3 regions of the Alteromonas sp. G4i13 genome follow, and region 1 is predicted to be linked to each of the others. Evidence: predicted binding sites of a transcription regulator. Region 1 holds the regulator's gene; each other region holds the start of a gene.
The links. The regulator sigma-54, encoded in region 1, starts transcription at its own class of promoters, with help from an activator protein. The targets are predictions, from matches to a motif close to GTTGGCACGNNNNTNGNNT.
Positions count from the first base shown of each region.

Region 1 (10,605 bases):
CATGCACCCTGGTGAAGCCAACCATGGCGACTTGGGCATGCTAAGCAAAGGCGATGTCTTACTCGCCATCTCTAATTCTGGCGAGACTAACGAACTCGTTAATTTATTGCCCGTAGTTAAACGCTTAGGCATACAGGTGGTCGCCATGACCAACAGTGCTTCCAGCTCATTAGGACAACACGCAGATGTCGTACTTGATATCAGCGTTGAAAAAGAAGCGTGTTCGCTAGGCCTTGCTCCTACGTCAAGCACAACCGCCACACTGGTTATGGGTGATGCGCTTGCGGTAGCACTACTAGACCAAAAAGGTTTCACCTCAGATGACTTTGCGCTTTCGCACCCAGGCGGCAGTTTAGGCAGAAAACTTCTGCTTAAAGTTAGCGATATCATGCAAAGCGGCAGTGATATCCCCCTTGTCCATGCCAGTGCTTCTGTTGCTGACGCACTGCTGGAAATATCTAAAAAGGGGTTGGGTATGACAGGCGTGATAGCGGCAGACGGTACGCTGACAGGCGTCTTTACGGATGGCGACCTACGACGAATTCTCGATGCCCGCGTAGACGTACACAGTGCGACAGTGAAAGAAGTAATGACTAAAGGCGGCAAGACTACCACCGCAGGTCAGCTGGCTGTAGAAGCCCTGAATTTGATGGAAACCCATAAAATTAGTGCGTTAATGGTTACTGACGATAAGCGCAAACCTGTTGGGGCATTTAACATGCATATGCTACTAAAAGCAGGAGTGCTTTAAATGACAACCACCTTGTACACGGAAATAAATGACTCGCTTTTCGCTAAACTAGCCAAGATAAAGTTGCTGGTATGCGACGTTGATGGTGTGTTCTCAGATGGCCGAATTTATTTAGGTAACGACGGTGAAGAACTTAAAGCATTCCATACCCGTGATGGATATGGTGTAAAAGCGCTAGTGAGCAATGGAGTGAATGTCGCGGTTATTACTGGACGTCGCTCTGCCATTGTTGAAAATAGAATGAAGGCACTGAATGTTGCACATATAATTCAAGGCGAAGAGAATAAAGCAGACGCGCTTAGTGACCTGATGAAACGCCTTGAGTTAAACACTGACGAAGTGGCTGCGGTAGGTGATGACATGCCAGATACGGGTATGTACAAGCACGTTGCGGTTAAAATTGCGGTTGCCGATGCCCATCCTTACGTAGCAAAACAAGCAAACTGGATTACGACCCTTCCCGGTGGGTTTGGCGCGGTCCGAGAAATATCGGATACCATTTTGCAGGCCAAAGGGGTAACAAATGAGATTTTTGGAGCTAGTGTATGAGCCTGTTTGGCTTTAATCGCTTAGGATTAAGTATATCGGCGCTATTTATTCTGGCGATGCTGATGTACATCCCTACGTGGATGGAAGAGCAGCCTGAAACGCAGGGGAATCGTGAAAACGATGCGCTAAAGCCCGCCTACAAAGCAAAAAATCTAACCACTACGCTGTACAATCAAGACGGTGAGTTAAATCACAAAGTATTTGCAGAGTCGATGGAGCATTACGACCAGCTTGGCTTTGTATTGTTTCAGCAACCTAAATACACCCTTTATACAGAAAACGCGTCATCACCATGGGTGGTAACCGCTGATGAAGGTACACTATACAATAACGAGCTAATCCAGCTGGAAAACCAAGTTAATATTGAGAACCAAACTGGCGATGACTTTGTCAGAAGTATATCGACCGAGTACATTCAAATTAATTTAGAAACCAAGCAAATGACATCTGACCAACCCGTTGAAATACTGGGCACCCAATATGTCATTTTAAGTAATGGGTTTAACGCGAATTTACGCACACAAGAATACGAGCTTTTAGATCATGTACAAACCACTTATTCCCCTAGCAACTAGTTTATTGCTTGCCATCGCTAGCGGTGCGGTACACGCCAGTGAAGATGATTTTTCGCAGCCCATAAAAATAGGCTCGAACACCCAGTTTATCGACGGTAAAAATAAAACCGCGTTGTACAAAGACGACGTACTCATAACTCAAGGCTCTTTGGTTATTGAAGCTGACGAAGTGGAAGTAATTGCCACTGACGGTGGTGGTCGTGAAATATTTATTGCTAGAGGAAAGCCTGCAAGCTATTCCCAGCAATTGGAAGACGGCACGCCAGTTTCGGCAAAAGCTAATGAAATACGCTATGAAGTGGTGAACCGAACGATTTCTCTTGCTGGAAACGCAGAGTTGAAACAAGACACCAGTAAAGTACAGGGTGACAACATCACGTTCGATATGATTACCGAGCAATTGCTAGCGACTGGCGGCGCAGGTAAGGATGGTGAGGGTCGAGTGACCACAGTATTCACACCTGAGACCATTCGCAAAACTTCGTCTAAGAAAGACAAAAAAGACAACGAGGGCAATGAATAGCAATGGCAACTTTGAGCGCTAAAAATCTTGCTAAGGCTTACAAGTCAAGACAGGTTGTACGAGATGTAAGCCTGTCTGTCTCAACGGGTCAAATTGTCGGTCTTCTTGGCCCAAATGGCGCTGGTAAGACCACCACATTCTACATGATTGTTGGTTTAGTGAATTTGGATAAAGGCAAGATTGAAATTGACGACAATGAGCTAACTCATCAGCCCATGCACGAGCGTGCACGCCGCGGAATAGGCTACCTACCGCAGGAAGCCTCTATTTTCAGAAAGCTCACGGTACATGAAAATATCATGGCCATTTTGCAAACCCGTAAAGATTTAAATTCACAACAGCAAGAAGAAGAAGCTGATGCGCTACTTGATGAATTTAATATTAACCATATACGTAATAGTACGGGGATGAGTTTGTCAGGGGGCGAACGCCGTCGCGTTGAGATTGCCCGCGCTCTGGCAGCAAAACCGCAATTTATTTTGTTAGATGAACCATTTGCTGGTGTTGATCCAATATCAGTTAATGATATAAAGAAGATAATACAACATCTTCGCGATAGGGGGATTGGAATCCTTATCACGGACCATAACGTACGAGAGACATTGGATGTTTGTGAAAAGGCGTACATTGTGAGTCATGGCGAGCTTATTGCGCAAGGAACGGCGGAACAGGTTTTAAGTAATCAAAAAGTAAGGGATGTATACCTAGGCGAACAATTCAGGCTATAGTTAATGTAACCGAATTGTCATTTTTCAGTTTCGCTCTGGTATATTCAATTTAGAGCATTTAAATAAGACGTAGATGAAACCATCTTTACAGCTAAAATTTAGCCAACAACTTACCATGACACCACAGCTTCAGCAGGCCATTAAACTGCTGCAGCTTTCTACACTTGATCTTCAACAAGAGATCCAAGAAGCGCTCGATTCTAATCCGCTATTAGAAGTTGAAGAAGGTAATGACGAGCCGCAACTAGAAAAGAACAATATCGACAACGATGACAGCGGCTCTGAGGCCACTGCTTCTGCATCTAGTGACACACTAGAAGCCGGCGATGCACTTGAGAAAAACGATCTTCCCGATGAGCTGCCAATCGACAGCACATGGGACGAATACTACTCTGCTTCATCTTCGCCTGCTCCGGGTCCATCCAATGACGACGAGCAAATCTTCCAAGGTGAGACTACTGAAGATATTCAAGAGCACCTTCTTTGGCAAATGCGCCTTACCCATTTCTCGGATACCGATCGCGCAATCGCTACAGCAATCATCGACTCTATTGACGAGTCAGGTTATTTAACCGTTACCCTTGATGATATTTTAGAAGCGGTCAACGATGATGATATGGAAGAGCCAATTGAAATGGACGAAATAGAATGTGTGCTAAAGCGCATTCAGATGTTCGACCCTATTGGTTCTGGCTCACGCTCTCCACAAGAATGTTTGATGGTGCAATTGCGCCAATTTTCAGAAGACACACCGTGGCTTGCTGAAGCAAAGCAACTGATTGAAGAGTACTCTGACTTACTGAGCAGCAAAGACTATCGTACGCTTATGCGTAAAAGCCGATTGAAAGAAGATCAGCTACGCGAGGCAATGCGTTTACTGCAAACCTTGAATCCTCGCCCAGGTAGTGCTTTAGTTACTAAAGAGCCTGAGTACGTTATTCCTGATGTCTCAGTAACCAAGAAAAATGGCCGTTGGGTGGTTGAGCTGAACCCCGACAGTCTGCCTAAGTTAAGCGTAAATCAACAATACGCAGCAATGAGTCGCCGTGCCAAGAATAGTAGCGATTCACAATTCATCCGCTCACACATGCAAGAGGCTAAGTGGTTCATAAAGAGCCTTGAATCTCGTAACGAAACCTTAATGAAGGTTGCAAACTGCATTGTGCAGCAGCAAATGGGCTTTTTTGAGCACGGCCCGGAAATGATGAAACCAATGGTGCTAAATGATGTCGCAGAAATGGTAGATATGCACGAATCCACTATTTCGCGAGTGACAACGCAAAAGTACATGCATACGCCACGTGGAATCTTCGAATTGAAGTATTTCTTCTCAAGCCACGTTGCAACAGAGTCTGGTGGTGAATGTTCATCTACAGCGATTCGTGCATTGATCAAGAAATTAGTGGCCGCTGAAAAGCCTAGCAAGCCGCTAAGTGATAGCAAGATTGCTTCATTGTTGGCCGAACAAGGCATTAAAGTTGCCCGGCGAACAATAGCAAAGTACCGGGAATCGTTGTCGATCCCGCCGTCGAACCAACGCAAAAGCCTTATTTAATCGGGCTTAATAATATAAGGAAGACGAAATATGCAAATCAACCTTACTGGTCATCATGTCGAAATCACCGACTCTTTGCGTAATTATGTCGATACGAAGTTCAGCAAACTTGAACGTCACTTTGATCACATTTCTAATGTGCATGTCATCCTGAACGTTGAAAAATTAAATCAAAAAGCCGAAGCGACCGTTCATTTAAGTGGCGCTGAAGTATTCGCATCCTCAGAAAATACCGACATGTATGCGGCGATTGACAGCATGGTTGATAAACTCGACCGGCAGGTAATCAAGCATAAGGAAAAACTGAAAAAACATTAGTAGTTAATTAAGCATGGATATACAAGCCATCGTAAGTCTGGACCGCACCGAGTGTGCGGTTCAGTGTAATAGTAAAAAGCGAATTCTTGAGATCATCGCTGATATCGCTGCCAAGCAAAACGAGAACATTGATCAGGCAACGGTACTTAACAGTTTGATGGCTCGAGAGCGTATGGGTAGTACAGGCATTGGCAATGGTATCGCCCTGCCCCACGGGCGCCTGCCGGGCCTTGAGAAAGTGATTGCCATTGTTGTAACCAGCACGCCAGCAATCGACTTTGACGCCCTTGACGAGAAACCCGTAGACATCTTTTTTGCGCTACTCGTTCCCGAGGAACAGACCGAAGGACACCTTCAAACGCTGGCCACCGTGGCTGGTAAACTAAGCGACAAAGAAACGATTAAAGCAATACGTCGCGCAACGACAAGCGACGATATTCTATCTGCATTAAGTTAAACATTAAGCGCCTATTAACCGTTTAGTAGGCGCCTAATTCAACAACGCGTATGTGATAAAACCAGAGTATTAGGGAGAAAGTAGGTGAAGCTGATAATAATCAGTGGTCGTTCGGGGTCTGGTAAGTCTGTCGCACTTCGCGCATTGGAAGATTTAGGTTATTACTGTGTTGATAATATCCCGGTAAACTTACTTCCCACCTTAACCCATACAGTTGTTGACGAGTACGATCAGGTTGCGGTAAGTATCGATGTGAGAAACTTACCTAAAAATCCTGACGATTTGGTAGAAATTCTAGACTACCTGCCTTCTTCGTGGTCGATGACCATTGTTTACATTGACGCGAGCGATGATGTACTGGTTAAGCGTTTTAGCGAAACACGTCGTCTTCACCCTCTCGCCAAGCTTAATAAATCGCTTTCAGAAGCCATTAAAGCCGAGTCAGCCCTACTTGCTCCTATTGCTGAACGCGCAGATTTATATTTAGACACTGATAAGCTTACCATTCACCAACTGGCAGAGTTAATTCGAGAGCGTATCTTGGGTAAGAAAAGCTCACGCCTTGTGCTTGTGTTCGAGTCGTTTGGCTTTAAGCACGGTATTCCTAAAGATGCGGATTACGTTTTTGATGCCCGCTTTTTACCTAACCCCCACTGGGAGCCGGACCTTAAACATCTGACCGGATTAGACGCGCCAGTAGAAGTATTTTTGGGGTCGCAGCCTGTAGTGACCAAGTTCATTTGGCAAATTCAGAATTTAATAACGACATGGCTGCCTCATTTAGAGCGCAATAACAGAAGTTACGTAACCGTAGCGATTGGCTGTACTGGTGGCCAACACCGTTCGGTTTATATCGCACAGACCCTGTCGAAAACCTTCAGTGAAATACACCCTGATGTACAAATTCGCCATAGAGAGCTGAATCAGTAATGACTATTCAAAAAACGCTAACTATCGTCAATAAGTTAGGGTTGCATGCAAGAGCGGCGACCCAACTGGTTAAACTGGCTAATCAATTCGACGCTAAAATCATCTTAAAAAAAGGCGATAAAGAAGCAGACGCAAGCAGTGTATTGGGATTAATGATGCTTGAAAGCCATCAAGGTGAACAGGTAGACGTGATTGTGGACGGCAGTGATGCTGTTGATGCACTTGCAGCTATTGAAGAGCTTATTGAGGGCAGATTTAACGAAGACGAATAGTCTTACTTGCCCAATCCATTGACCAATTAATCAACACTTAGCGCAGTTATCTTAAAATCCCGCGCAAAACCTACGCAATTATCATGACAGACTCATCATAATTGCGATATTCTACGCCCACTTAGGCTCTATGGCCTGCATTGTTCATCTTTTAGCTTGTAGGAATAACGCCTTATGGCAGAAGCGCTTGTTTCTAAATACGTACAAACTCAGTTACGCGCACTCAACGCTGCGTTGACCAACGGTCAATTCGTATCTGTACGTAAGCTTCTGCTTGAATTACCGCCTTCAGACGTCGCCCACATTCTTGAATCTAGCCCTAGCAGAACCCGTGACGAATTATGGGAGCTCATTGATGGTGACTTTCACGGCGACATTTTAGAAGAACTGTCTGACGATGTTCGAAACGGTATCATTACAAAAATGCTTCCCGCTAATGTGGTTGACGCACTTGAAGAGATGGATACCGATGACTTAGCAGAGACGCTAAGCAGCCTTCCCGAGCCAGTATTGGCCGACATTCTAGACTCGATGGATGCACAAGATCGCGTGCGCGCAGAGCAAGCGCTGTCTTACGGTGAAGAAACCGCTGGTTTCATCATGAACACCGACACCATCACATTACGTCCCGATGTGACCATTGACGTGGTTCTGCGCTATATCCGCTTAAAAGGCGAGCTACCTGAGAATACGGATACGTTTTACGTGGTAAACCGAACTGACAACCTTGTTGGTATTGTTCCGGTTACCCGTTTACTCACCGCAGATACCGACGATAAAGTGTCTGACGTTATGGACGAGGAATCTGAAGCGATTCCTGTGAATATGCCAGACGATGAAGTGGCAAGCCTGTTCGAGCGATACAATTGGCTTTCAGCACCTGTTGTAGATGAAAACCATCGCTTAGTGGGCCGAATTACCATTGATGACGTGGTTGATATTATTCGTGAAGACGCGGAACACTCGATGATGAGTATGGCGGGTCTTGATGACGACGAAGATACCTTTGCACCCGTTATGCAAAGTACCAAACGACGCTCGGTGTGGCTGGCAGTAAACTTAGTGACGGCGCTAATGGCTGCGATGGTGAGTGATCTATTTGAAGCAACGCTGAGCCAACTGGCTGTGTTAGCTATTCTAAATACCATTGTCCCTAGTATGGGCGGTGTAGCGGGTAATCAGACGCTAACGCTAGTTATCCGTGGTATGGCACTAGGCCATGTTAACGCAAGTAACTCACGATGGCTTATCAGTAAAGAAATATCCATCGGCTTTTTAAACGGTGCTATTTGGGCGGTGCTTATTGCCTCTGTCATCGCGTTATGGAAACAAGATTACATGCTGGGCGTAATTATTGCCTTTGCCATGATGGTAAACATGATTGCGGCTGCTTTAGCGGGTGCAACCTTACCTATGATCATGAAGCGTCTTAAGATAGACCCTGCCCTAGCTGGCAGTGTTATCTTAACTACGATAACCGATGTAGTGGGTATTTTTGCTTTCTTAGGTACTGCGACGCTGTTTCTAATTTAAGTTAATTTTGAACTCTCATGCCTGATAGGGCATGGGTGAGCTAAACAACACTCATGCAATAAGCGCTTTCGCTATATATCCATTGACGTTCAGCTTGTAACCCACACCCCAGACGGTTTCTACTAGCTGTCCACCATTTTCAATACTGTTGATTTTATCAAGCTTAGTGCGTAAACGATTTATATGGGTATTCACCGTGTGCTCGTAGCCTTCGTGGTTATAGCCCCACACCTCACTGAGCAATTGATTGCGAGAAAAAACTTGGTTTGGATGACGACAAAAATAATCCAGTAGCGCAAACTCCCTAGCCGTTAACGTCAGCACTTGGCCGTTTAGGGTTACGCTATGAAAACGCTGGTCGATTTTAAGGGGTCCTATTTCGATGCGCTCTTCACTACCTTGAGATGGTCTTAAATGTGCTTGGCTAGGCATACTTCTGCGCATATGGGAGCGAATACGGGCAGTAAACATGCGTGCATCAAATGGCCCTGATAGATAATCATCTACGCCTACTTCATAGTAGTTTGCTTCATCTACCTCTTCGTCGGCCACATCGTCTGTCATCGCGTCACTTTCCACTGCCATCACCCAACTTTCTGGGTTCGTATCAACAAGGCCTTTTATACGATTAAGACAGATAATGTTTCCATGCGACTCAACAATAACGAGCGAATAATGCTGCGCCTTAAGCAACGACTCTGCGGATTGAAAATTAGAGACTGCGTCGTAAAGAAAGCTATGCTTACTTAAGCATTGCGATATGTTCTGTTGAAACTTATTTCCACTGTAGATGATAAGGATCATATCTCGCTCCTAATTCGCCAATAAAAAACAAGACCAGTGCGTTCGTGGTTTTCTTTCACAGTGATTACAATTTTTTTATAAAAAATATAAATTCAGAATTTATAACAGCACTGTTATTTATTGAGACGAATCTGTGTGCAATTTGTGAAAGTTCTGTGATGAATTGGACATTTTACTGCCCTAAATTTTTATGCGATTTAAGCCATAAATAAGGACAATAAAATGAAATTCACTAAACTTGCTAGCGCAACGCTTTTGTCGCTAGCAGCAGTATCAGTAAGCCAAGCTGTCACTTTAGACATTGAAATTACCAACCTTACTCAGGCGCAGAGTTTTACGCCGCGTTTAGTCATAGCTCACGATGACACCGTCGATGCCTTTGAAGTTGGGCAACCTGCGTCGTCAGCTTTAGCGTGGTTAGCTGAAGCTGGTGTTATTGACGACGAACAAAATGCTGATTCAAGCGGCGCAAACTTTGAAGCGTTACTCGGCCCTGTTGATACCGACAATGGTTCAAATACGTGGCACCGTTTTGGCGGACTTCTCGCGCCGAAAGCTACGTTAAGCTATCCCTTCGATACTATGGACAAGCCATATCTTTCGCTACTTTCCATGCTAATACCTACTAACGACGCTTTTGTTGGTATGGACAGTATTGAAATTCCAACCGAGCCGGGTACCTACACTTATTACCTTAATGCATACGACGCCGGTACTGAGCTTAACGATGAATTAAATAGTGCCCGTACAGATGTTGTTGAAGCTGGGACCGGAAACGCGCTGGGTGGATATGGCGTACCGGGTGTTGCCGGTGGCGGCGCTCCCACTCGTATTGTTGATTTGGGTACAGGTGGCACGGGTGTGGGTGCACAAATCGTTAATGGCGAAATTGAAGATGGTGAAGATGGCCCAGTACACATCCACCGCAATGCGCTTGGTGATACTGATAGCGCCGCTGGTGCCAGTGATCTGGACTCTACCGTACACCGTTGGTTGAACCCAGTAGCACGTGTAGTTATTACTGTTCCTGCATCTTAAGGAGCCAATACGATGAATAATCCAATAATTAAACTCAGTACATTATTGATGCTTTCAGCGCTTCTTGCTGCCTGCGGCGACGATGGTGATACAGGCCCTCAAGGACCAGCGGGTCCGCAGGGGGAAGCAGGTACTGACGGACAAGATGGTACGGATGGCCAGGACGGTTCGGACGGACAAGACGGTATTAATGGTAATTCAGCGGTTTATACCGTACAAATTACCAATTTAACCTACTCTCAGCCCTTTGCACCTGCCGCCGTCATATTGCATGAGTCAGGCTTCCATTCATTTAATGAAGGCGAGCCAGCCAGCATGGGCATTGAAATAATGGCTGAAGGCGGTGACCCGTCTATGGTCATTACTGAAGCCATGGACTCCACGGACTTTTTGGATGCCCAAAACTCTGGGGGCATACTGGGTCCTCGCTCAATGGGCGCAGAACTAACTCTTGTGGTTCCAGAACTCGATGCTGACGACCTTCGCCTTACGGTAACGATAATGCTGGTCAACACCAACGACGCATTCACCGGCTTAAACGCTGCGAATGTAAGCAACATGGCGGTTGGTGA
Region 1 is NZ_JBHNYX010000027.1:33,629-44,233, reverse strand. It holds gene ACFI6J_RS13930 (KpsF/GutQ family sugar-phosphate isomerase) at 1-751, shown strand, start outside; gene kdsC (3-deoxy-manno-octulosonate-8-phosphatase KdsC) at 752-1,300, shown strand; gene lptC (LPS export ABC transporter periplasmic protein LptC) at 1,297-1,875, shown strand; gene lptA (lipopolysaccharide transport periplasmic protein LptA) at 1,844-2,398, shown strand; gene lptB (LPS export ABC transporter ATP-binding protein) at 2,401-3,126, shown strand; gene ACFI6J_RS13905 (RNA polymerase factor sigma-54) at 3,200-4,681, shown strand; gene hpf (ribosome hibernation promoting factor) at 4,712-4,999, shown strand; gene ptsN (PTS IIA-like nitrogen regulatory protein PtsN) at 5,013-5,456, shown strand; gene rapZ (RNase adapter RapZ) at 5,541-6,386, shown strand; gene ACFI6J_RS13885 (HPr family phosphocarrier protein) at 6,386-6,658, shown strand; gene mgtE (magnesium transporter) at 6,833-8,191, shown strand; gene ACFI6J_RS13875 (response regulator transcription factor) at 8,243-8,995, opposite strand; gene ACFI6J_RS13870 (spondin domain-containing protein) at 9,218-10,033, shown strand; gene ACFI6J_RS13865 (spondin domain-containing protein) at 10,046-10,605, shown strand, end outside.

Region 2 (10,605 bases), on a different contig from region 1:
GTTGGCGGCCATATTCAGCGACAAACCAGCCAGCCTCACAGGCAATCCAAGGAAGCGGCAAACCGTAGAGCGCGCTTTTTAATAGCCAACGTGGCTTAGTAATCTTGTGTTTAGTACTGTAGTAAAAGGCGCACACAAATAGCGCAAGCATAATAAAGCCAGCCACAACCATAAGGCGGAAACTCCAAAACAATGGGGCAACCGGCGGAATGCTGTAATCTACTGCCTGTTGAAGCGCGGCATCAGAAGGATTTGAAACGTTCTCAGTGAAAGGCTCTAGCAACATAGCGTAGCCCAAACTGTCTTTATTTTGGTCGAAGGCAGTACGTTGCTCAGCTGTCGCGGTGCCGTTTCTTACATCATCAAGTACTTCATAGGCTTTAATTCCGCTTAGAATACGCTCGCGATTCTCTTCTTTAAGATCCTTAATACCTTTTACTTCTTCGGTTAACGAACGGGTAGCAATAATGCCCATTGCCCAAGGAATTTGAAGGGCGTACTCGGTTTCCTGCTTTTCGTCGTTTGGAATACCAAACACAGTAAACGGCGCAGGTGCAGGATGGGTTTCATACTCAGCTTCAACTGCTGCCAGCTTCACTTTTTGTACATCACCAAGCTCATAACCACTTTCATCACCTAGCACGATCACAGAAAGCGTTGAGGCCAGGCCAAAGCTAGCAGCTATGGCGAACGAACGGCGCGCAAAGGCGATATGCTTATGATTAAGCAGGTAGTAACTTGAAATTGCCAACACAAACATTGCGCCGGTCACGTAACCTGCTGATACAGTGTGAACAAATTTGACCTGTGCTACGGGGTTAAAAATAACCTCAGCAAAGCTGGTCATTTCCATACGCATGGCTTCAAAATTAAATTCAGCGCCTACCGGGTATTGCATCCAGCCGTTAGCAATCAAGATCCACAGTGCAGAGAAGTTTGAACCAATGGCCACCAGCCAAGTCGCCATCAGATGCTTCACCTTTGACATTTTGTCCCAGCCAAAAAAGAACAACCCCACGAAGGTAGATTCTAGGAAAAAGGCCATTAGGCCTTCGATGGCAAGTGGCGCACCGAAGATATCGCCTACATAGTGAGAATAGTAAGACCAATTCATTCCGAACTGGAATTCCATGGTTAAGCCTGTGGCTACACCAATGGCAAAGTTAATTCCAAACAGCTTTCCCCAGAATTGGGTCATCTGCTTATAAATTTCTTTACCCGTCATTACGTATACCGATTCCATAATGGCAAGTAGGAAACTAAGCCCCAAAGTTAAGGGTACAAATATAAAGTGGAACATTGCAGTTAATGCAAATTGCCACCGCGATAGTTCTATTAACGTATCGCTCATGGGTTATCTCCCTTGTATTTCGTTTGCGCGTTAAACGCTTAGCAGAAAAGTGGTTTAAAATTCAGTGATGAACACGTGAATATGCCGCATGGCAAGAGCACGGTTTATGCCATACATCAGTAATTTGGCTGCTTAAGCGCAATTACCGATAAACGGCGGTATTTTCGTACTGTGCAGATAAATTATTCCACGACCGAGCGTGTGGCTTATTGATCCAACGCAACAATTGATGGCGATGCATTCGCCATATTTGTCATTTAGGTGACAAATATGGCACAAGAGAAAGGCTGCTTAGCAGATTGTCAAAAAGTGGAGTATAAGGAAAAGTTAAGGGGTATATGAGAGTGTGAACGCGCCTCGTAATTCTCCCAATTCGAACCCTGTAGCTTGATCGTTGGGATAGTGCTTTAGAATGGATTGTTTTACTGAAGGCGCCACATTAGCTCCGTGGCATGCCATGCACACCTGACCTTGCTCAATCGCCATCATGTACCTAAACTCACCGCTTTCGCTATCGTATTGATAAGTTTCAATAGGTCTTTTAGGGGCCAAATTGTCTTGCTTAGCTTTGGTCAGTAATTGTGAAAACCACGCTAACTGCTCACGCTCCCATTGATCTGCCGCATTGTTTGGGTTCCTTACTTTCAGCGCGGTACGCCCAACCTCCCACCCGTTTTGACTAAGCGCCAGAGCAATAGGAGCCGCTGCAATCTGGCATTCGTTAACGCCAGCCTCTAGCCCTCCGGATTGAATAGCTTGCTGTAGTCGTGACTTTAGCGCGCCTCCCAGTGCTTTTGCGTGTAATCGCGCTTCTTTGACTTTTTCCTGTACACTGTTTTCACTTTTTTTCTCATTGGCAGTCACTGTATCTGCCAATGAATGAGCACTACTTGCCAATAAGCTTATCGCCACCAGCATTACGCCATTTTTCATTATAAAACTCTCCTTGGAATTGAATGAGTTGCTACCGAAGTATTGCCGTTTGTCTCAAACAGTGAACAAGCTCTATGCCAATATGATAAATTGCCAAAATCAAATTAGAACAAACTAATATTCAGCCACCCATGAATATATCCATAGTACAAGCGATGATAGATGCGGTAGATAAACCCGCAATCTTCATTAACCCAAGCTACGTTATTGAAGCTGTCAACCAGCCCTACAGAGACACCTACCCTGTGGATATAAAGCTTGGCTTTAGTACCTGCTATCAAGTCTCTCACCGCAACAGCAAACCTTGCGATAAGTGCGGCGAGCATTGCCCCATGCAAGAGAGTAAAGCCACAGGACGAGCGGCTAGCGTAGTACACGTTCATACCACCAGTGAGGGTCAAAGCTACTGCGACATCCTCATGCGCCCGATCTTCGACGGTAGCGGAGAACTATTAGGTTTCTTGGAAATACTTGATAAGCTTTCGTTTGCTTCAAACCGACCTTCAGCAGGAAAGATGGTCGGCGAATCAGAGGCATTTACAGCAATGCTAAACAAAATAAATCGCGCCGCTAACTCAGATATTTCAGTACTACTGTTTGGCGAAACCGGCACGGGTAAAGAGCTGGTGTCCCAAGCACTTCACTCGAGTAGTCACCGTGCTGGCAAACCATTTGTTGTCATCGAGTGTACCGGCATGTCTGACACGCTGCTTGAAAGCGAACTATTCGGTTATGAAAAAGGGGCATTTACGGGCGCAACCACAAATAAGAAAGGGCTCGTAGAAGCAGCGGAAGGCGGCACATTGTTTTTTGATGAAGTCGGCGATATCCCACTTTCCACACAAGTAAAGCTTCTGCGGCTGTTCGAGTCTCAAACTTATCGACCTGTAGGAAGCACTGTTTCTAAAAAGGCTGATTTTCGTTTGGTGTGTGCATCACACAAAAATTTAAAGCACATGGTGGAAACGGGCGAATTCAGACAAGACCTCTACTACCGCATTGCCGGTTTTCCTATCAACCTCCCTTCTTTAAGACAACGAAAATCAGATATAGCACTGATAGCCGCTCACTTTTTGGCAATGTCTAAAGAGAAAAAACGGTTTCATAAAAACGCGCTAGAAAAACTAGCCAACTATCCGTTTCCGGGAAACATTCGCGAACTTAAAAACATTGTAGACCAAGCTATTTTACTGGCTGATGAAACCGTTATTTACGATACAGACTTACCCGAGCTCGATAACATAAGCTCTGATGCTATCAATGATGCCTCGTCATTTCACGGTAACGTTGTAACCTTAGACGAAATGGAAAGCCAATACTTACGTCAGGTTCACACGTCTTTTGAAGGCGATACCCAGCAACTTGCACAAGCGCTGGGAGTGAGTACCCGTACACTTTACAGAAAGCTGAAAAAAGCGGGGGTTGGAGATACTTAAAAATAATAGGTAGAAAAATTACCAAAACGCAGGCTATGATAAAAAGGCGCTAACCAGATAAAGAAAAATGACTTTAAGACGCCTACTTACACTAACACTTTGCCTTTGTATGCTTTTGCAGAATGCATTAGCACTTGGCCTTGCTGCCCATACTATGCAGCAAGCACGTGCGTTTGTAGGTGAAGATATTGAACTTATTTGTACTGGCAAGACCATGCGCTACATTTCAATTAGCGCCACTGAGTTTGAAGGTGAGTTCGTTTTTGTTAGCCCCGAACTGCTCAAAGCACCCGCCGAGCACGTTGACTGTACCAATGGCACGCTAGCCGACTTACCTCAGGTTGACGAGCCACTACATGCCACATTACCTTTACTATCGCTGGTTCGCTATCGCGCCTTAGTCGCGCGTTTAGCGGCTAAGCCCTTTACAGATTTTGCTTACGCGGCGCCGCTAAGCCGCGCCCCACCACACGCATAACAACCTCCAAAACACACTGAGCATGCATGCCTTCACCATGCACAACACTCGTTTTTTAAAATGGAATTGTTATGAAGCAATCTATCATTGCGCTTGCCGTATTCACTGCGTGCGCGCCCGTACACATTTACGCAAACACCATCGACTTGGCCGATAACACTTCGACAGAAGTGGTCACCGTTATTGGCACACCGCTTTCCCTTAGCACGCAAAATATCGAGCAAGAGTCTGTTAGTGCTACCAGCAATATTGACGCTGACTTCGGCGATCAGCTTGCCACATTACCTGGCGTGTCGATATCTCGAAACGGCCCAGTCACCGGGCTTATTCAGTATAGAGGACTTTATGGTGACAGAGTTGGCGTAAGCATTGATGGCGTTGATATTGCTGGAGCAGGACCAAACGCCATGGACTCGCCCCTTTCTCATGTGCTGCCAGAACCAGGACTGACTGCCACCCTTTACCGGGGGATTGTGCCAGTAAGTGCAGGTGTGCAGACGCTAGGCGGAAAGCTTCGCATTCACTCTGATGCCTCAGCACTTTTTGACTTGAATACAGGCTTTAGCGGTAGCGTAAGTGCCAGCGCAATATCTCCGGGAAGCGGTCAGCAATACCAAGGCAATCTGTTTTATAAGAGTGAGCAGGCTTTTGTTAGCGGCGCCTTCACTCATCAGCAGCGCGACGAACAAAAGTCGGGAGATAACAGCGTTATACCAAACAGCCATTACCAAAGAAATGGCGGTAAGTTTAGGGCGGGCGTCGAGTGGGGCAATCACCAAATCGATGTGAGTTATCAGCAACTTAATACTAACGAAAGCGGCACGCCTGCTTTAGCCATGGACATTGGTTTTATTGATGCCGCTTGGTATCGACTGGGCTATCGCTATAACGCAAACGATAGGGAGTTCTTCACGTTAAGCTGGTTTGGCAACAGCAACCAACATGCCATGGACAACTTCTCACAGCGCATGGTGATGTCTGCCGACATGGCGAGAGAGAATAACGCTGATGCTATTGCTCAAGGTGTAGATGCCACCTATGTAATGCCATTTTATGAAGGTGACCTCAAACTGGGTGCCTATCTGCACCACAGCAGGAATAACTCGACCATCACCAACCCTAATAACGGCATGTTCTTCGTTGATAACTTTACCAACGTAGAAAAAGACACAGCCAGCGTATACGCAGAATGGCAGCGAGATAAAGCATCTTTTTCAACAACAATTGGTACCCGATATACACGTGTTGACATGGATGCCGGGCTAGCCGGTTCTAATATGGTTATGATGAACCCAGCCATTGCTTCACTCGTTGATGATTTCAACGCGGCAGAACGCAGTAAGAGCTATAACATGTTAGATATTGCCGCTAGCACGCGATATCACGCCAGCGACAATGTCGATGTTGTCCTTGGCGTATCGCAGAAAAACCGTGCCCCTACTTACTTCGAGCGCTATACGTGGCTACCTCTTGGTATTTCTGGGGGAATGGCAGACGGATTTAACTACATTGGTAACTTGGCTCTAGACAACGAAACTGCACGCCAAATAGATGTGGGTATTGATTACCGTTTCAAAAACTGGTCAGTTTCTCCTCGCCTCTTTTATCAAGATATTGAAGACTATATTACTGGTTCTCCCAGCACGAATATGGCTGCCAATATGGTCTCCACCATGATGGCAGGCACAACACCATTTCAGTGGACTAATACAGACGCCGTAATCAAAGGGGCAGATCTGACTGTTTCGGGTAATGTGTTTGATAACGTGAAGCTTAACGCAGTAGCAAGTGTTCAGCACGGTAATCGCGACGATATCGACGATGCGTTGTTTCGTATTGCCCCCGAACAGCTGATCACCACCATTCAATGGGACACACAGCTGCTTGATACGCCAATGGCACTCCAATTAACGTCAGAATTGGCAGGAGCACAAAACCACGTTTCAGCGCTACAAAGTGAAAACACTACCGCTGGATATGGATTGGTGCATATTACGGGGCTTTTCACCCTTATAGATAATGCACAGTCAAACCTTCAGGTAACGGCAACCGTTCATAACCTGTTTGATAAACACTACGCCCCACACACAGCAGGAATTAACCGCGTGATGAATACTGATGTTGCAGTAGGTGAGCGAGTACCCGCTGCGGGACGAGAGTGGCATTTATCGCTGAGCTACAGGTTCTAACCGTTTAAAACTCAAACTCCAAAAGGCATAAAGATAAACCAGTGATTCTCCTTCGCTGGTTTATCTACTCGTAATGTCTGATACACATGCCGTTTTAAACGCTAGAAATGAAAACTTGCGCACTAACGTAAGTATTTTGAAGGTAAAGAACTGTGTCAGATTACAGCGGGAAATAAGGTTGAGAATGCCTGCCACAAGAGCCGCAGGGCCAACAGTGTCACCACTATCTTGAACGCCAGCATAAATTTTTCAGCTGGGACACGCTTTAATACTTTCAAGCCGATGAATGTGCCGAGCGCACCACTGGCGATCATAATAATGATTAGCCCGGCCCACTGGGCAAAAGAAAACCCTACAAAGGTAAAAACAAACGCTTTAAGGCCGTGTTGCAGTGTCATACAGCTGGCAAACGTGCCGGTAACCTGCATTTTGCTGTAATTATTTCTGTGTACAAATGCCGCCACCAGAGGCCCTGTGGCACCTACAAACATTGAAACCAGCGTGGTTACCAACCCTGCCAATGTTCTACCCGCGGGGTTCATTTCTTGTGCTTTGGGTTTACTCCCCCACACCAGAAATAAAATAAATGCGGCAACCGCAAATTGAATAATAACCAACGGCAGCTGAACCACAACAAACGAGGCCAAAAAAGCGCCAACGATTGCGCCTAAAGAAAAATACTTCAGCATATTCCAGTCGATATGCCTTGCCGTCATCAGTGCACGGTTGCCGTTTGAACCAAGCTGTACTAAACCGTGAACCGGGATCAGCGCACTGACTGGCATAGTACCGGCCATTACTGCCAGTAATAAGACCCCGCCACCAATACCCAGCGTTGCTGTCATCATCGACGTAAAGAAGGAGGTAACAACAAGTACTACTGATGATGACATCGACATCGCATCATTGGCCGTTAACCAGCTATAAAGTAACTCCAAGGGTCAAATTCCACCTTAATTCGTAACACAGTTTGTATGGTTTGTGTGATCATTACACCAAAACATATCGTTCAAATATCATACAAAATTCACGCCTAGCGCGTAAGGTTATTTATCATGCCTTCTATAAGTTATTTAAACAAAGCACTTCGAGTAATACGTGACAAGCAGTGTACAAAAGGCGCTAAGCTAGTTGCCAGGCAACTTCTCCGCAATAGCGGGTTCACTGATAGAGATATTTATAATTGTTTAAAGCAGGGCTCGATTATTCGCATTACCATATTTGAAGCCTAGGGTAGCGTTACACCTTACATCTTATACCTTACACTTACCGCTTGCCCACCCACTCGCATGGGTCTAATTTCTACACCTAAAAACCCATTGACTTTCTTCATTATGCACAGGATACTCGGGTCATTAAATACTCACTAGCAGCGCACTGTTTTTAAATACTATGCCTAAAAACACGAATACACATACTGCTTACTCAGCGTCTGCGCTGATTATTATTCTCGCTATTCTAAGGAATGGGCGGGTTAGCTAGTGCGTAAATAGAATTCACTAAACCCGCCGCAAAGGCGGGTTTTTTATTGGCTCGTCTTGCGGTAAAAATAACGGAACGACAGCCATGAACAATCCAATATCTCACGTGTTACAACAGTTGCATGACGCAGTAAACCGCGGCGATCAAGACGCCTTATCCCAATGTTATGCTAGCGATGCAACAGTGGTCGCGACCCCTATGTCCAGCTCAACGCAAAACCAAGCCGCTGAAGAACATGCCACGCAGCGCGACTGCGTTGATGCCCTGCTTAAATTTCAAAAGAAATTCATGCCCGATCATTTTGTTACAACCGGAGATGAACGGGTTATACAAGCCGGTGACGTAGCGCTAGTCGTCGCGAAGCTTTACCTTGTTCCCAAAGCAACACCCAACGCCTTACCCTGCGAGGGTAAGCGCGCCGTTTATGTTCTGCAAAGGGATGCAAGTGGAGAATGGCGCTGTGTCATCGATAACTTCTTCGGTACTGATTTGTTAGATTTTGCGTGATTCTCTTTTATCCACAAGATCAGAGTCAAAAGCGGAAGTAGGTAAGTTGGGTCAGACGATTTCTTAAATAGGGGCATATTGCTATGCCCCTAGTCTTCATCTACGATCTAAATGCTTGTTAGCATTTTGCAGAGCACTACATCTAATTAGTGGTCGTGATCATCCTCTGGCACCTCAATAGGATCCAGCTCTACAATATTGGTTTCTGCATCACCACAGCCTGCGAGCAAAAGTGCGCTGGCTATGGCGCTTAGTACTAGTCTATTTTTCATGTGTGTATCCCTATCAATAATTCTTTTTTATAAGCTGATCTTAGAAATAACCGCGTACGCCGAAAGCAAAGTTTCTACCCGGACGTGGTGCAATATCTTTCAGAAATGAGGTGTGAACGCGCGCTTCTTCGTCGGTTAGGTTTTCACCGCTCAGGTAAACCGATAAATCAATATCTCCCAAAGGAATGTCGTACGTGATTGAAGCATCAACAAGGGTGTAGCCGTCCGTTTCAGTCTCGAACGTCGAGATATCATCTTGTTTCGCAAAATGGGTAATGTCTAAGTCGGCGCGAATGTTATCTAACGTGTAGGCAACGTGTGAGCCCACTCGCATGGGCGAAGTGCGAGGCAGTGCGCCACCATCTTTAAGGCGGGCTTTAACGTAGTCGGCGAAGAAATCGAGTTTTAGGTTGTCAGTGGTTTGCCAGGCAACTTGTAACTCAAAACCATGAAGGATGGCGTCAGCTGAACCAAACAGATAAACAGGTAGTTCATCGCTGTGTTCATCTTCGCTATGCTCTTCTTCACCGTGCCCCTCTTCGCCATGATCGTGGTCATGACCACTTTCAGCGAATAAGCCGGTTTCTTCTTGGAAGTAGTAGTTATCTACTTGGTTATAAAAAGCATTAAATACAAAGCCAACGTCACCCTGTGTTTTTCTGAACGTTAGGTCGATGTTATTTGCTGTCTCAAGATCGATTGCCGTTTGAGAAAGCACAAATTCGCCTTCCTCTGACAAATCAAACAGGGCGCCAATTTCATAGGTACGGGTGCCAATATGCGGGCCAAAAGAAAGAAGCTCAGAGGCAGAAGGGGCGCGCTCTGAACGGGAAAGTGAAACGCCCACGTTATAGCTTTCATTAATGGTATAAACTACACCCGCTGATAGCGATATAGGTGTAAACTCTTGATCTACCGCGAACTGTCGTACGAACTCGCTGCCTTCATGTTCGTCGTGAGCATGCTCATCATGATCATGTTCATCGTCGTGCTCGTGAGCGTCAAGCTCAGGCAACAGCACACTTGATGCGTCTAATGTTACGCTTTCCGCTCGCGCCCCTAATTGAACCAGAAAATCACCAAAGTGACGCTCTTCCATGAGTGCTACAGCAAACATCTCCATTTCTGAAGGCGGTGTAAAGGCTTCTTCGCCTTGAGCAAATACATCGCTCCCTTTGTAATGAAGGCTGATACCACCGCGCCAGCCAGCCATGGGTTTATGCAATAACTCTACGCGAAGTTCTTCGGTTTCATTACTAAAAGTGGTACCTACTAAACCGCCCTCAACTTCAGCATGTTCATAATCGGTATAGCCCGCTCTAAAGTGAACACTTTGCAAAAAGTCATTGGTAAAGTTGTACTCACTTAAAAGCTGATACTTAGTTTGCTCAAGATCAGCGAATACCGAAGTATCTCCGCCATGGCTGTGCCCAGGCACGCCATACTCTCGCTCAAATCGCTCTACCGCTACGCCAACATAGCCTTGGTCGAATAAATAGCTGGTCCCTAACGTAAACCCATTCGATTCTTCGTTACTGTTTTCAACCACATGGGCGCCATCTGGGTCATCAATGTCAGGGGCAACAGGTGTTTCATAATCATTTGAATCGCGATAAAAACCGTCAGCGTAAAAGGCTATGTTGTCCACCCCAGTAGTCACGTTAAACGTTCCAAGTTTCTGGTCGTTAACGGTTTGCGTTTCTAATACAAATTCACCGCGCGTTTCAGTGGACGTGGGCACACGTTGGTCAACTACGTTCACCACACCGCCTATCGCACCGCTTCCGAAGAACAGGGTTGCTGGCCCACGCAGCACTTCAATTTGTTTAGCGGTTGAGGCTTCACTTGCTACTGCGTGGTCGGGGCCAACACGGGAAACGTCGCTCACATCCAAGCCATTTTGAGTAATCAGTACCCGTGGTCCGCTAAGGCCACGAATAATTGGCGTGCTCGCAAC
Region 2 is NZ_JBHNYX010000005.1:68,473-79,077, forward strand. It holds gene ACFI6J_RS03545 (cytochrome ubiquinol oxidase subunit I) at 1-1,351, opposite strand, end outside; gene ACFI6J_RS03550 (Tll0287-like domain-containing protein) at 1,679-2,284, opposite strand; gene ACFI6J_RS03555 (sigma 54-interacting transcriptional regulator) at 2,440-3,720, shown strand; gene ACFI6J_RS03560 (hypothetical protein) at 3,830-4,198, shown strand; gene ACFI6J_RS03565 (TonB-dependent receptor plug domain-containing protein) at 4,270-6,387, shown strand; gene ACFI6J_RS03570 (sulfite exporter TauE/SafE family protein) at 6,543-7,325, opposite strand; gene ACFI6J_RS03575 (YybH family protein) at 7,954-8,376, shown strand; gene ACFI6J_RS03580 (hypothetical protein) at 8,523-8,648, opposite strand; gene ACFI6J_RS03585 (TonB-dependent receptor) at 8,689-10,605, opposite strand, start outside.
Region 2: ACFI6J_RS03550 (Tll0287-like domain-containing protein) is a predicted target of sigma-54. The motif match lies at 2,348-2,366, and genes of this name have one in related genera.

Region 3 (10,605 bases), on a different contig from region 1:
GGCAACGAGAGAGATAGAGAATTTACATGACAGAGAAAAGCGCTGAGCATCTACAACAGCAAATAGATAGCGCCAATAGCTATATTGAAGAGTTACAGATGAAGGTAGCCTTTCAAGAACACACTATCGAGGCACTTAATGAAGCGCTGTCTTCGCAACAAAAGCAGCTTGACGATTTAGCTTTTAAAGTACGCCATGTCGTTGACCGCGTTAAGTCTATCGAGCCGTCTAATATTGCTAAGCAATCAGAAGAAACCCCGCCTCCGCATTACTAAAACAATTGAAGCGCACTAGTAATTGCAACGCGGTATTCATGTGGATCACGTCCATTGGCGATGACACTTATTGCGGGGCGCTCATCGTGGGGAGAGGCCTGAGAAGACATCAAAGGCGCTTCGTTGATGTGCAGTAGTGTTGAAAAAACATCACGCTAGTTCATCTTGTTATGAGTTAGGCGAAGTCTTCATTTAGCCAGGATATACATTTGAATTACACTTGCGCCCCGATACAAAGGCTTCAGCAAAAAGAAGCCTTTTTTACTATTTAAGAGAGTGAGTTATGAGCGATTTTGATATGGATGCGTTTGATAGCATCGATTTTGACTCTGTTGAGCAGTCAGTAGCAGAGAAACAGGCTGAAAAAGACAAGCAAGAGAGTCAAGAGATTGAAGGTATGCGCGACGGCGCCAACGACTGTGGCGATAGCTGTACTATTTAAGCGCACTCAGCGGCGAGGGCTCTTAATTTTCAGAGCCTTCCGGCGCTTCCAACTTATCCAGCTCGAGTCTATCCAACTCTATACTTTTCTCCACATCGCCGTTAAAAGCTTCGATAAATGCATTTTTTAAAATCGCGGTAAATGCCTCCCATGTTTGGGTGTCAGGGCTTGATAAATCGCCTTCAACAGGAATGCGTGTGGCAATTTGGTCTTCGCTTTGGTTTTCAAACAGTTCGGTGACAAACGCGGAAATGGCTTCGATACTGCCTTCAATAAAACCATCGCCGTCACGTTCAATGTCACCCTTCCAAGAAAATACCTCCACATTATGCAATATGGGTTTGATATAGCCTTTTACTTTCCCTTCATTAGACGCCACTTCAGCCGCAAGCGTGAGGGTGCCGGCTTCCAGATCAAACGGTGCGTAGGTATCAAGTAGATTCTTAAAGTTCACTAGCCCAACGTTGTCAGCTTGAATATCAACGTCAAATGTGGGGGCTGTTGTTGCGGGGTTGAGTTTAGCGTTTAAGGATATCGTGCCCTGCTGTGCCGTTTGTCCTTGCGCTTTGGCCGTTGCTACACGTGAGTCTGACAAGTTATCGCTATTCACCAAGTTATTCACTTCAAGCTGAATATCATGAAGCGCAATGTCGATAGCCGGAGAAGTATCGGGGTTGTGGAAAGCGACTTTTCCTTGGTTAATAGTTAGCTTGTCGATGCGTAACGGGAAGAGTTGGTCGGCGATAGATAACCAGTTTTCATCCTTACCAGACTGGCTTCTCTCCTCCGTGTTGCCGTCTACAAAATTAATCTCGGGGGAATTAACAATGACTTTTCCTACCGCTGCACCTTTGAAAAGTTGTGACCATGAAAGCGTAAACTCCACATAGTCAGCTTTAAACAGCGGCCTATCTACTTGCCCGTTCGCCTTATAAAGCAAAACATGTTCTAAACTATATGCGCCACGCCATAGCATTAAATCTACATCGCCCACGCGGCCGTTATACTCTTTTGACTGACTCAGCGTCGTGTTGATGTATGACGCTGCGGCGTAAGGCAAGTAAAGTCTTATGGCAATAAGCGTAAGCAACAAGGCTATAAGGACATAGCAGACACGTTTTTTAGCATGTTTCATATTTCACTCCTTTGCAAAGGAAATACAAAAATTATGCCTGAGCAACCTCTTTCGTTAGGTAACGAGGATACCCAGTGTTGGCGTGGCATGAAGAGACGTTTGCAAAAAGCCTGAGCACAGCGTTGTAAGGTGTTACACAGGCTTTAAGGTAAGATTTACTGAGACGTGGGTAGGAATGTTAGTGCGGTTTAAAGATGCCAATCACATTTTCGTTTGAGCGTGTGGCGGCACTCACCTTTTCATCAGTTTGCGCTTCATTGTATCCACACGCAACGCACTCCAACTTTTCTACGTTATTTTCAAAATATAACGAAATCGTATCTAGCTCTTGGCATTTGGGGCACGTAGCCCCTGCAACAAAGCGGCGTTTTACACGTTTTGACATACATACACCTTTGGAGAATTTCGCGATTATTATACCTTGAAATGGTAAGTGTTGATCAGCTTTTACCTTAAGTTTTTGATATTATACGCGCCCTAGTTTGTTCCATCACAGGTTACTCATGATAAAGCTTTCAAATGTATCGCTACTTCGCGGTCGCAAAATGTTGCTAGAAGAGGCGTCGGCGCAGGTTTTTCCAGGCCACAAAGTAGCGCTGATTGGCAGCAACGGCTGCGGAAAGTCCACGCTTTTTGCACTGCTGAGAAGTGAGTTAAGTGTCGATGCTGGCGACTGCAGCGTACCGAATGACTGGCGAATTGTAAGCGTGGCACAGGAAACGCCAGCAACTGACCGAACTGCGATAGACTATGTGGTGGACGGTGACAAACATTTACGTAATCTACAGGCGCAATTAGAAGCCGCTGAAAAAAGCGGCGACGGTGTAAAGATTGGCCAAATTCACGGGCAGCTCGAACAAGCGGGAGCATACGACGTGGAAGCTCGCGCAGCGACCATTCTGTCGGGTCTTGGGTTTACCAATGTGCAGTTAAGCGCGCCAGTTAGCGATTTTTCAGGTGGCTGGCGTATGCGCCTAAACCTAGCTCAAGCGCTACTTTGTCCTTCAGACTTACTGCTGCTTGATGAACCTACTAACCACTTAGACTTAGACGCCGTTATTTGGCTAGAGAAATGGCTTCAACGCTATGCGGGAACGCTATTGCTGATTTCTCACGATAAAGCTTTTATCGACAACACGGTTGCGCAAATTATCAGTGTTGAACAACAGAAGCTTATCACCTACACCGGTAACTACTCGTCTTACGAAACCCAGCGCGCTGAACGTATTCGCTTGCAAAACATTGAATATGAAAAGCAGCAGCAAAAAGTAGCGCACCTCAATTCGTTTATTACCCGGTTTAAAGCTAAAGCGAGTAAAGCTAAGCAAGCGCAAAGTCGTATTAAGCAGTTGGAGAAAATGGAAACCTTGTTGCCAGCCCATATGGCAAGCCCATTTAGCTTTTCTTTTGCGCCGCCGTCGGCACTGCCAAACCCGCTTGTGCAAATGGAAAAGATACAGCTGGGTTACGACGACCATATTGTGCTGCAACAGGTGAAACTCAATTTAGTACCTGGCAGCAGAATAGGTCTTCTAGGTCGAAACGGGCAGGGTAAGTCTACGCTAATCAAACTATTGGCGGGCGTGCATGCGCCAAAACAAGGTATTTTTAATACGGCTAAAGGCCTTAAGATTGGTTACTTTGCTCAGCATCAGTTAGAAACATTAGATGCTAACGCTACTCCGCTTCTTCATTTGCAGCGCATTGACGAAAAAGCCACCGAGCAGCAACTTCGCGACTATCTGGGCGGATTTGGATTTAATGGCGATGAAGCGTTAGCGCCCGTGGCACCTATGTCGGGCGGTGAAAAGGCGCGCTTAGTATTGGCGTTAATTGTTTATCAGAAGCCTAACTTATTGCTGCTGGATGAGCCTACCAACCACTTAGATTTGGAAATGCGCCATGCGCTAAATATCGCGCTTCAAGGTTTTGAAGGCGCCATGGTACTGGTCTCGCACGACCGCTTCTTACTCTCCTCGGTATGTGAGGATTTCTATTTGGTAGACAGTGGCGAAGTTGAACCATTTAAAGGCGACTTGGACGACTATCGCGACTGGATTTTAAAGCAGCAGGCAGCGGAAAAAGCCAAGGCCAACAGCGACGCCAAAAACGAAGAGCTACAAGAGACTGGCGCGCAGAGTAAGCCGGAACGCAAATTAGATCGTAAAGAAGAAAAACGCCGTGAAGCCGAGTTTAGGCAAAGGGTTGCGCCACTTAAAAAAGCCATTGAAAAACACGAAAAAGCCATGGAAAAATGTGGTGCTGCTTTGGCTGAGGTGGAAGCGTCACTTGCCGATACTTCGCTTTACAGCGAAGACAAAAAGGCGCAGCTTATGGGCCTACTCGACAAGCAAACTCAGCTTAAGCAACAGCTTGAGGAAGAAGAGATGGCATGGCTAGATGCCCAAGAGCAAATTGAGTTAAAACGAGAAGAGTATGACAATGCCAACGCCTAATATCGAAAACCGCGCGTTTTGGGAGTATAGCGTTTCTCGCTATACCAAAGGTGATATGGCTCCCCTTGCGCTTTTACTGCAAGACAACCACAAGGTTAATGTAAACGTTCTCTTGCTGATTTGCTGGTGTTTAGAGAATAATGTCATCATTAATTTGCCACAGCTTAAGGCAGTGATTGCGGCATCAAGTGCGACCGAAGAAAAGTTACAGTATCACCGTGCAAGGCGAAAGGCTGCGAGCCCCGAAAAAGGCGGAGACCAAGCAGAATATGACGCACTCAAAGCACAAGAGCTAGAGCTTGAAAGACAGCAGCAGCACGATATTGTTGCGTCGTTCAATGAGCAGCCAGTCACGCATCTGGGTCAAGGGCAATCTGTATCGTCTAACGTATTTAACGCGTCTATCGCAGCGTTTATAAATGCATACGGACTGCGAGACAACAACGAGGCGCGCCAACTAGTGAGCCTAGTGGTTAACCATCTATCGTAAAAACACAATAAGAAAACAAAATGAGTAAATCAGCGCTATCGCATGGAAAGATAATAAAAAGCAGCTTTAAGGTGCCAGGGTGGGCGAAGAACCGTCATGTGCAAACCATATGGCCGCGTTTTATTCAAAAGCGGTTGCCTTTGTCTTACGACATGGAGCGTCTCACATTACCCGATGACGACTTCGTCGATGTGGCGTGGGGGCCAAAACCGCAGGAAACATCGGGTATCGTGGTGATGTTTCATGGTTTAGAAGGCAGCATTAAGTCGCATTACGCGAACGATATGATGGCTCAATTGTCGGTGAATGGTTGGCAGGTGGTGATGATGCACTATCGCGGCTGTAGCGGCGTGCCAAACTTAAAGGCGCGGGCTTATCACAGTGGAGAAACAGAAGACCCCAGCTTTTTCTTAGAGTGGCTTCACGATAAATTTCCACGAATTCCTAAAGTGGCCATCGGCTTTTCCCTTGGCGGCAACATGCTATTGAAACTGTTGGGCGAAAACCCTGCGCAAAAGTGGCTTAAGGCAGCGATTGCCATTTCTTCACCTCTTAAACTTTCAGAGTGCGCTAAATCAATTAACCAAGGTTTTTCTCGCGTATATCAAAAGTATTTACTTACTAGCATGAAAGATACGCTGCGTAAGAAAATGGAGTACATCGATTATCGCAAGCTTATACAGCTAACAAAAACTGATGTGGAAGAGATCACCAGCTTTACCCAATTCGACGAGAAGATCACAGCGCCGCTTCACGGCTTTGCAGACGCTCAAGACTACTATGAAAAGTGTAGTGCGTATCACTTTTTAAGCGCGATCCACTGTCCTACACTGGTATTGCATAGCATAGATGATCCCTTTATGAATCACTTAATTGTGCCTAAGGAAGAAGAGCTTGCGCGCAACGTTATCGTGGAGCTAAGTGAACGAGGCGGTCACGTTGGGTTCATGCAGGGTTCTATATTAAATCCTAAAGTATGGCTGCACGAACGGGTGAAACGCTTTGTAAGTGAAGCCTTACCTGTAAATACTACGTGTCGTTACGTCAGTCGCTAATGTTGATGTCCTAATAATTTACCCAAACGCTTTTTATCAGGAGTGTGAATGATAATCCCCATTGACGCGCTAGAAGCCGATACGCTTTATAGCCTGGCTGAGTCTTTTGCTCTGCGAGAGGGCACGGACTACGGCGCTGAAGAAGTTGCGCTAGATGTGAAAGTGCAGCAAGTGTTAAACAGACTCAAATCGGGTGAGGCGGTGCTGGTCTATTCAGAGCTTCATGAAAGTGTAGATATCAAAAGAAAAGAAGATATTGAGCCAAGCGAAGCTGAAGAACAATAGACATAAAAAAGCCGGGTCGAGCAACCCGGCTACCTACCTGAGGAGAGGAAGGCTTAAAACGCGTAACGTGCAGTTACCTGCATAATGTCTAAATCATCAATGATTCTGTAGTTTGCACCCACAGCCCATTGTGGCGTGATGTAATAGTTAGCGCCTACTCTAAATGTCGCTTCACCATCGTCTACATCGTAGTAGCCAACTTCACCCGCCAGCTCTACCTGCTCTGTGATCATCGAGCGAAGGCCAGCATTAATGCTGTAACCTGTTTCGTCGTTTACGTCACCGTCAATACGCTCTAAGTTGGCACCAAAATACGCGTCTGTTGTCGCGTTAACAGGTAAACGGTAACCCGCACCTAGTGTCAGCATATCAAAGTCAAAGTTGCCCTCTTCAAAGAAGCTATACTCGCCGTTTAGGTACCAGTTGCTATTCAATAGGTATTTACCGTTAACGGTTAAACCGTCTGGTTCAAAAGACTCATTGTCGTCAAAGTCCATTTTGGTGTAACCACCTTCTACGTAACGCCAGTCAGGCTTGTCGGCCATAGCTGTAAGAGGAAGTGCCGCTGCAGTTAAAGCAGCAATAAGTGTGATTGATTTACGCATGTGATAACTCCTTAGTATGTTCAGTAACCCCCTTACGTTGCTTCCGTCCATTTCAGACGTTCTGCAAAAATTGTTGTAAGGCGGCGCGTTTATAGCGCGCAACAAAGTGTTACTGGGTTGATGGTCAAAGAAACGAAAACCGTCTTCATGCCATCTTTATTATTTCCGTTAAGAAATAGTGTCCGATTTATTTATCTACATGATGAATAGCAAAGCGTTTGCCAACTTCGTACTAAATCACTATTTTGATATGTCTTAATTTATCTATGTTGCTAATATTTATAGATAAAATACGTCTGGCTTTTTAGAGGCTACACATTTGAAATGTTCAAAATCAAAGTTTGATGTATTCCTAGTAAAACGTTGGCACACAAAACTGTCTCTAAAAAACAACAGTTATCCTTTTGTCTAACTCATCGGACATTTTTACAAGCCAGTGTTCTCCAATAATCCACAATGTGTGTGTTTGTAAAGCATTGTAAATTATGAAAAATATAAAAAATAACGGCGGCTATTTCGTGTTGGAACAGCTTTTGCTCAAGTCATTATGAGTTATCCAACGTTCACTCAAGCCATTAGGCAAGGAATTCGGCTTTCGCGATATCCGCGATGTCAGTGAACACAGAAAGGAAGAGAGCGCCTTTCTCGCGTGGCTTCAATCAATACCGTTTTTGTAAAAAACGCTTTTCAGTAGGTAAGGCGTGTAACGAGTTGTTGATGGTCATCTGGATAACCATTGTTTTCATAAGGAGAGGACAAATGGCTAAGCCAGTTTCAATTTTCGGTAAAGATTTACAAACGAATGTGCGTCAGCGCAATAAGCTGTCACACCTTCTTTTAGCGATGAGCAGTGTCATCGCATTATTTGCGTTTCAACAAGCAGGTGCAGTTGAGGTTAACAACGACAATCAGCCTCAAAAAGCATCGCCGGTTCTTCAGTCAATTATTGATGCTGCACGCCAGTCAGCGACAGAGAGCTACGAGCAGGACGATCACGGGTTAAACAGCAAGCTTAAAGAAATTGACTACACCACGTATCGTTCAATTCGCTTCAAGCCCGAGCAGAGTCTTTGGCATGGTGAGAATGACTACGAACTGCAGTTTTTTCACCCGGGTTTTTTATATGAATACCCCGTCACTATCCACACTATTGGTGAAAGCAATAAGCCTGAACGCCTAGCGTTCAACAGTGACATGTTCAACTATGACGGGTCTGCGTCAGGGTTAGCTGGGCTAACGGACGAAAAGTCAGGGTTTGCTGGGTTTCGCGTTCACTACCCTATCAAGAACGAAGAGTACAAAGACGAATTTGCTGTGTTTTTGGGGGCATCGTACTTCCGTCTTGTAGGTAAAAATCAAGTGTACGGTATCTCAGCACGAGGTCTTGCGATTGATACGGCGCTAGCCAAAGGCGAAGAGTTCCCCCACTTCACTGAGTTCTGGGTCATAGAACCGAGTGAGGGTAAGCCTATTACTGTTTATGCGCGTCTTGAAAGCCCTTCTGTAGCGGGCGCGTACAAATTTGTTATACAGCCTGATATTGATACCAGCGTTAAGGTAGAGAGTTGGTTATTTGCCAGAGATGACGTGAGCAAGCTAGGCATTGCACCATTTACCAGTATGTTCTTGTATGGCGAGAACACAGAAAAGCGTCATGACGACTATCGTCCAGAGGTGCATGATAGTGACGGTGTACTCATGGTAACTCACGCTGGTGAAGAAATTTGGCGCCCGCTGACTAACCCTGCACGCCTTCAAGTCACGTCACTTAGCGACGCAAACCCTAAAGGATTCGGCATGCTTCAACGCGACGGCGAATGGGATAATTACCTCGACGCAGAGGCCAATTACCATATACGCCCAGGGCTATGGGTGACGCCAGAAGCTGGTTTTGAGAAAGGCCGATTAGAAGTCGTCGAAATTCCGACTAAATCCGAAATACACGACAATATTGTGGCTTTTTGGACGCCTGAAAAGCCATTCAATTCGGGCGAATCACTGTATTTCGCTTACGAGCTTAAAACCGTAGAACAAAATCCGTTTGTCAGTGAACTGGCCTCAGTAGTACGTACCCGCCAAGGCAAGGCTGTGTTGCCGGGTGACGAGTTTAAAAACGACAGTCTAAATACGACACGACAGTTCAGCGTGGACTTCAGCGCGCCTTCTGCCATTGCTTTTGATAACGAGTCGATGAAGCTGGTGGTACAGGGTACCAACGGCACGATCTCTCAGCAGCGACTTTACCCCGTAGCTGACGGACAAGAGTGGCGAGCCACCTTCTTTGTTAAGCCGAAAGAAAAGCAGACGGTAGATATGCGCGCTTACATTGAGAAAGACGGTAAACGTGTGAGTGAGGTTTGGAATTATGTCTACCAACCAAAATAATCGCGCTTGCGCAGCGGTATCGGACGAGGCTAAAGCCGTGCCTCAGGTTAAAAGTGATGGCACTGCACGTGCTTCACATTTCATCTTAAAAGGAGAGCATATGCGTTTGTTTATCATGGCAATGCTAGTTATTCCAAGCACGGCACTGGCCGGTTGGAGTTTGTACGAAATCTTTTTACCTAACGGCCTTACCAACCTAGAGATTGCACAGCTGGGGTTGGGGCTAACCCTGTTCGCATGGTTGTGTATGGCGTTTTGGACAGGCATTATCGGTTTCTTTTTGCAGCTTTTTAACGTCGACCCGTTGAGCTTGCGCAGAAATCAAACGTCTCCTGATGCTACTGCGCCATTAACGCAAAAGCACGCCGTGGTCATGCCGGTTTATAACGAAGATACCCGCCGTATTATGGTGGGGTTTGAAGCTTGTATTCGCGAATTAATGGAAAGTGACAACAGTTCTAAATTCGACTTTTTCATGCTCAGCGACACCCGCGATATGGAAAAAGCGGATGCAGAGCTACGTGCCTTTTCCCGACTGAAGAAACGTTTAGGTGCCTTCTCTAGCCAAGTATTTTACCGTCGTCGCGAACAGAATCTGCACAGAAAAGTGGGCAACCTTAAAGAGTTTTGTGAACGCTGGGGTGCAAATTACGAGTCAATGATTGTATTAGATGCCGACAGCGTAATGACTGGAGAGCGCATGCAAGACTTGGCGCGTCGTATTGAGCAAAACCCTGATACGGCGTTAGTGCAGACCATTCCAATGCCGGTACGTCAAAACACCTTCTTTGGTCGTTTTGTGCAGTTTGCTGCTCATCTTTACAGCCCAATGTTGGCGACAGGTCTATCGTTTTGGCAAACAGACAGTGCAAACTATTGGGGGCACAATGCCATTATTCGTATTGCACCATTTATGCAGCATTGCGGGCTACCTACCCTTGAAGGGCGCGCGCCTTTTGGTGGTGAAATTTTAAGTCATGACTTTGTTGAGGCTGCGCTACTGCGCCGTGCTGGCTGGCAGGCCTACTTGCTTACCGACACCACGGGCAGCTATGAAGAAGTGCCAAGTAACATTGTTGACTACGCAATTCGCGACCGTCGTTGGGTGCAGGGCAACATACAGCATTTAGGGTTATTGAACGTTAAAGGTCTTAAAATGGCAAACCGCCTGCACTTCTTATTTGGTGCGTTTGCGTACATCTCTTCACTCATACTATTTTGCATGTTGGCGCTAGGTACAGCAGATGCGTTAATTCGCGCCACGTCAGTGCCAGAGTTCTTCGTGTCTGAATACCAGCTGTTCCCTAGTTGGCAGGTAGCGCGCCAAGACATGATGATGGTAACCATGTGGGGTACGGCGGCCTTATTATTCTTGCCTAAACTTCTCGGTATTACTTTAGCTTTAATAAAACGTCGTGGCGAATTTGGTGGCGCGTGGTCTTTGCTTAAAGGGGCAGCAATTGAATTAACTATGGCC
Region 3 is NZ_JBHNYX010000006.1:162,658-173,262, forward strand. It holds gene ACFI6J_RS04635 (WD40 repeat domain-containing protein) at 1-17, shown strand, start outside; gene ACFI6J_RS04640 (SlyX family protein) at 27-275, shown strand; gene ACFI6J_RS04645 (hypothetical protein) at 559-717, shown strand; gene ACFI6J_RS04650 (DUF748 domain-containing protein) at 740-1,852, opposite strand; gene ACFI6J_RS04655 (YheV family putative zinc ribbon protein) at 2,031-2,237, opposite strand; gene ACFI6J_RS04660 (ATP-binding cassette domain-containing protein) at 2,356-4,308, shown strand; gene ACFI6J_RS04665 (TIGR02444 family protein) at 4,289-4,798, shown strand; gene ACFI6J_RS04670 (hydrolase) at 4,819-5,853, shown strand; gene ACFI6J_RS04675 (YheU family protein) at 5,902-6,138, shown strand; gene ACFI6J_RS04680 (outer membrane beta-barrel protein) at 6,192-6,743, opposite strand; gene ACFI6J_RS04685 (OpgD/OpgG family glucan biosynthesis protein) at 7,503-9,128, shown strand; gene mdoH (glucans biosynthesis glucosyltransferase MdoH) at 9,109-10,605, shown strand, end outside.
Region 3: ACFI6J_RS04685 (OpgD/OpgG family glucan biosynthesis protein) is a predicted target of sigma-54. The motif match lies at 7,264-7,282, and genes of this name have one in related genera.